2 regions of the Escherichia sp. XD33 genome follow, and region 1 is predicted to be linked to the other one. Evidence: predicted binding sites of a transcription regulator. Region 1 holds the regulator's gene; the other holds the start of a gene.

Evidence for each region. The regulator CRP, encoded in region 1, controls carbon source genes, mostly activating them, when cyclic AMP is high. The targets are predictions, from matches to a motif close to ATGTGANNNNNNTCACAT.
Region 2: epd (erythrose-4-phosphate dehydrogenase) is a predicted target of CRP. The motif match lies at 1,165-1,182, and genes of this name have one in related genera.

Annotation. Positions count from the first base shown of each region.
Region 1 is NZ_JAENDM010000006.1:134,415-136,619, reverse strand. Features, by position in the region: gene K0778_RS06120 (phosphoribulokinase) at 1-175, shown strand, start outside; gene K0778_RS06115 (OsmC family protein) at 230-634, opposite strand; gene crp (cAMP-activated global transcriptional regulator CRP) at 936-1,568, shown strand; gene K0778_RS06105 (YccS/YhfK family putative transporter) at 1,619-2,205, shown strand, end outside.
Region 2 is NZ_JAENDM010000021.1:77,845-80,049, reverse strand. Features, by position in the region: gene fumE (fumarase E) at 1-381, shown strand, start outside; gene K0778_RS14165 (nucleoside/nucleotide kinase family protein) at 378-1,091, shown strand; gene epd (erythrose-4-phosphate dehydrogenase) at 1,376-2,205, shown strand, end outside.

The DNA.
Region 1 (2,205 bases):
CCATTTTCGTAATCTGGAAGGGATCGATTTCCCCTGGCTGCTGGCGATGTTGCAAGGCTCATTCATTTCCCACATCAATACGTTAGTGGTACCGGGCGGCAAAATGGGTCTGGCAATGGAATTAATTATGCTGCCGCTGGTGCAACGATTGATGGAAGGAAAGAAAATCGAGTAACTCTGCTATTACGCCGGATAAAATACTATCCGGCTTCACAACGGGATAGTTAAATCACGCGCCAACCACTTCATACGAGTGAGTAATATTCACCGCTTTTTCCAGCATCAACGCCACTGAACAATATTTCTCGGCAGAGAGATCAACCGCACGCGCAACCGCTGCGTCTTTCAGGTCGCGACCGGTGACGATAAAATGCAGATTAATGTGCGTAAACAGGCGTGGTGCCTCTTCGCGGCGTTCAGAGGTCAATTTTACTTCACAATCGACCACATCCTGACGCCCTTTTTGCAGGATCGAAACCACATCGATGGCACTGCAACCACCCGCCGCCATCAACACCATTTCCATCGGACTTGGTGCTTTATCGCCTGAGTTGCCGTCCATTAAAATCTGGTGACCAGAGGCAGATTCGCCCAGAAAAGTTAACCCTTCGACCCACTTCACTCGCGCTTGCATTTTTGCTACTCCACTGCGTCAATTTTCCTGACAGAGTACGCGTACTAACCAAATCGCGCAACGGAAGGCGACCTGGGTCATGCTGAAGCGAGACACCAGGAGACACAAAGCGAAAGCTATGCTAAAACAGTCAGGATGCTACAGTAATACATTGATGTACTGCATGTATGCAAAGGACGTCACATTACCGTGCAGTACAGTTGATAGCCCCTTCCCAGGTAGCGGGAAGCATATTTCGGCAATCCAGAGACAGCGGCGTTATCTGGCTCTGGAGAAAGCTTATAACAGAGGATAACCGCGCATGGTGCTTGGCAAACCGCAAACAGACCCGACTCTCGAATGGTTCTTGTCTCATTGCCACATTCATAAGTACCCATCCAAGAGCACGCTTATTCACCAGGGTGAAAAAGCGGAAACGCTGTACTACATCGTTAAAGGCTCTGTGGCAGTGCTGATCAAAGACGAAGAGGGTAAAGAAATGATCCTCTCCTATCTGAATCAGGGTGATTTTATTGGCGAACTGGGCCTGTTTGAAGAGGGCCAGGAACGTAGCGCATGGGTACGTGCGAAAACCGCCTGTGAAGTGGCTGAAATTTCGTACAAAAAATTTCGCCAATTGATTCAGGTAAACCCGGACATTCTGATGCGTTTGTCTGCACAGATGGCGCGTCGTCTGCAAGTCACTTCAGAGAAAGTGGGCAACCTGGCGTTCCTCGACGTGACGGGCCGCATTGCACAGACTCTGCTGAATCTGGCAAAACAACCAGACGCTATGACTCACCCGGACGGTATGCAAATCAAAATTACCCGTCAGGAAATTGGTCAGATTGTCGGCTGTTCTCGTGAAACCGTGGGACGCATTCTGAAGATGCTGGAAGATCAGAACCTGATCTCCGCACACGGTAAAACCATCGTCGTTTACGGCACTCGTTAATCCCGTCGGAGTGGCGCGTTACCTGGTAGCGCGCCATTTTGTTTCCCCCGATGTGGCGCAGACTGATTTATCACCCCGATATCAACTATGCACTTCGACAAACGCTGGTGCTATGTTTGCCCGTGGCCGTTGGGTTAATGCTTGGCGAATTACGATTCGGTCTGCTCTTCTCCCTCGTTCCTGCCTGTTGCAATATTGCGGGCCTTGATACGCCTCATAAACGTTTTTTCAAACGCTTAATCATTGGTGCGTCGCTGTTTGCCACCTGTAGCTTGCTGACACAGCTACTACTGGCAAAAGATGTTCCCCTGCCCTTTTTGCTGACCGGATTAACGCTGGTACTTGGCGTCACTGCTGAGCTGGGGCCATTGCACGCAAAATTGCTTCCTGCATCGCTGCTCGCCGCCATTTTTACCCTCAGTTTGGCGGGATACATGCCGGTCTGGGAACCGTTGCTCATCTATGCGTTGGGCACTCTCTGGTACGGATTGTTTAACTGGTTTTGGTTCTGGATCTGGCGCGAACAACCGCTGCGCGAGTCACTAAGTCTGCTGTACCGTGAACTGGCAGATTATTGTGAAGCCAAATACAGCCTGCTTACCCAGCACACCGACCCTGAAAAAGCGCTGCCGCCGCT
Region 2 (2,205 bases), on a different contig from region 1:
GATAACGATGAAGAGATCGTGGAATATGCAGTGAAGCCGTTACTCGCCCAAAGCGGCCCGCTTGACGATATTGATGTTGCACTGCGTTTGATTTATGCGTTGGGGAAAATGGATAAATGGTTGTACGCCGATATCACGCATTTTTCCCAGTTCTGGCATTACCTGAACGAACAGGATGAAACGCCCGGATTTGCCGATGACATGACCTGGGATTTTATCAGCAACGTCAATAGCATAACCTGCAATGCGACGCTCTATGACGCGTTGAAAGCGATGAAGTTCGCCGATTTCGCCGTCTGGTCAGAGGCGCGTTTTAGCGGAATGGTCAAAACGGCGCTGACGCTGGCAGTAACGACCACCTTAAAGGAATTAACGCCGTGAAAATTGAATTAACGGTGAATGGGCTGAAGATACAGGCACAGTACCAGAACGAAGAGATTGAAAATGTACATAAACCGTTGCTGCACATGTTGGCGGCCTTACAGACGGTAAATCCGCAGCGGCGTACGGTGGTTTTTCTTTGCGCTCCGCCGGGGACGGGTAAATCAACCCTAACCACCTTCTGGGAATATCTCGCGCAACAAGACCCGGAACTGCCCGCTATTCAGACGCTCCCGATGGATGGTTTTCACCATTACAATAGCTGGCTGGATGCGCATCAATTGCGCCCCTTCAAAGGCGCACCAGAGACATTTGACGTTGCGAAACTGACGGAAAATCTGCGCCAGGTCGTGGAAGGGGATTGTACGTGGCCGCAGTACGATCGACAAAAGCATGATCCTGTTGAAGATGCGTTGCACGTTACCGCACCACTCGTCATCGTCGAAGGAAACTGGTTGTTACTGGATGATGAAAAGTGGCTGGAGTTGGCATCTTTCTGCGATTTTTCTATTTTTATTCATGCACCTGCTCAAATTCTGCGGGAGCGCTTGATTAGTCGTAAAATTGCGGGAGGATTAACGCGGCAAGTAGCCGAAGCATTTTATGCCCGCACCGATGGCCCCAATGTCGAGCGTGTGCTGATGAATAGCCGTCAGGCCAATCTGATAGTAGAGATGACTGAAGAAGGCCGGTATCACTTCACAAGCTGACAATTTATTCCAGTTATTGTAGGGTTATTATTACGCCAGCCTGGAATAAAGCTTCCCACAAAAGGGGATAAAAGTGTGATGTGAGTCAGATAAATGTCTTCTTCGGCTGGACAAACATTCCTTTTATTCCACGTTTCGCTTATCCTAGCTGAAGCGTTTCAGTCGATTAAATGTTCGACAATTAACCAATCAGTCGCAGTTTGCGACAGGTAAGGTTTCCCCGGACGATTTGCTGGATTACTCTGTCTGGCAAATTTGCTCAGGGAAAACCTTGCAGGAGATCTATGACCGTACGCGTAGCGATAAATGGCTTCGGTCGCATCGGGCGTAATGTGGTTCGTGCTTTGTATGAATCCGGACGCCGGGCGGAAATTACCGTGGTGGCAATCAACGAACTGGCGGATGCTGCGGGCATGGCGCATTTGTTGAAATATGACACCAGCCATGGCCGTTTTGCATGGGAAGTACGACAGGAACGCGATCAACTTTTTGTTGGTGATGACGCCATCCGCGTATTGCATGAACGTTCACTGCAATCGCTCCCCTGGCGTGAACTTGGCGTTGATGTAGTCCTCGACTGCACCGGCGTATATGGCTCCCGCGAGCATGGCGAAGCGCATATTGCCGCCGGGGCCAAAAAAGTGCTCTTTTCACATCCTGGCAGTAACGATCTCGACGCGACCGTTGTTTACGGCGTCAATCAGGATCAACTTCGTGCGGAACACCGCATCGTTTCTAACGCTTCCTGTACCACGAATTGCATAATTCCCGTCATCAAATTGTTAGATGATGCGTACGGTATTGAGTCCGGCACTGTGACCACAATTCACTCCGCCATGCACGATCAACAGGTTATTGATGCATACCATCCTGACCTGCGTCGCACCCGGGCAGCCAGCCAGTCGATCATTCCGGTCGATACTAAACTGGCCGCCGGTATCACACGATTTTTTCCGCAATTTAACGATCGCTTTGAAGCGATTGCGGTACGTGTGCCAACCATAAATGTGACGGCAATCGATTTAAGCGTGACGGTGAAGAAACCTGTAAAAGCCAATGAAGTCAACCTGTTGCTGCAAAAAGCAGCACAAGGTGCATTTCATGGTATAGTTGA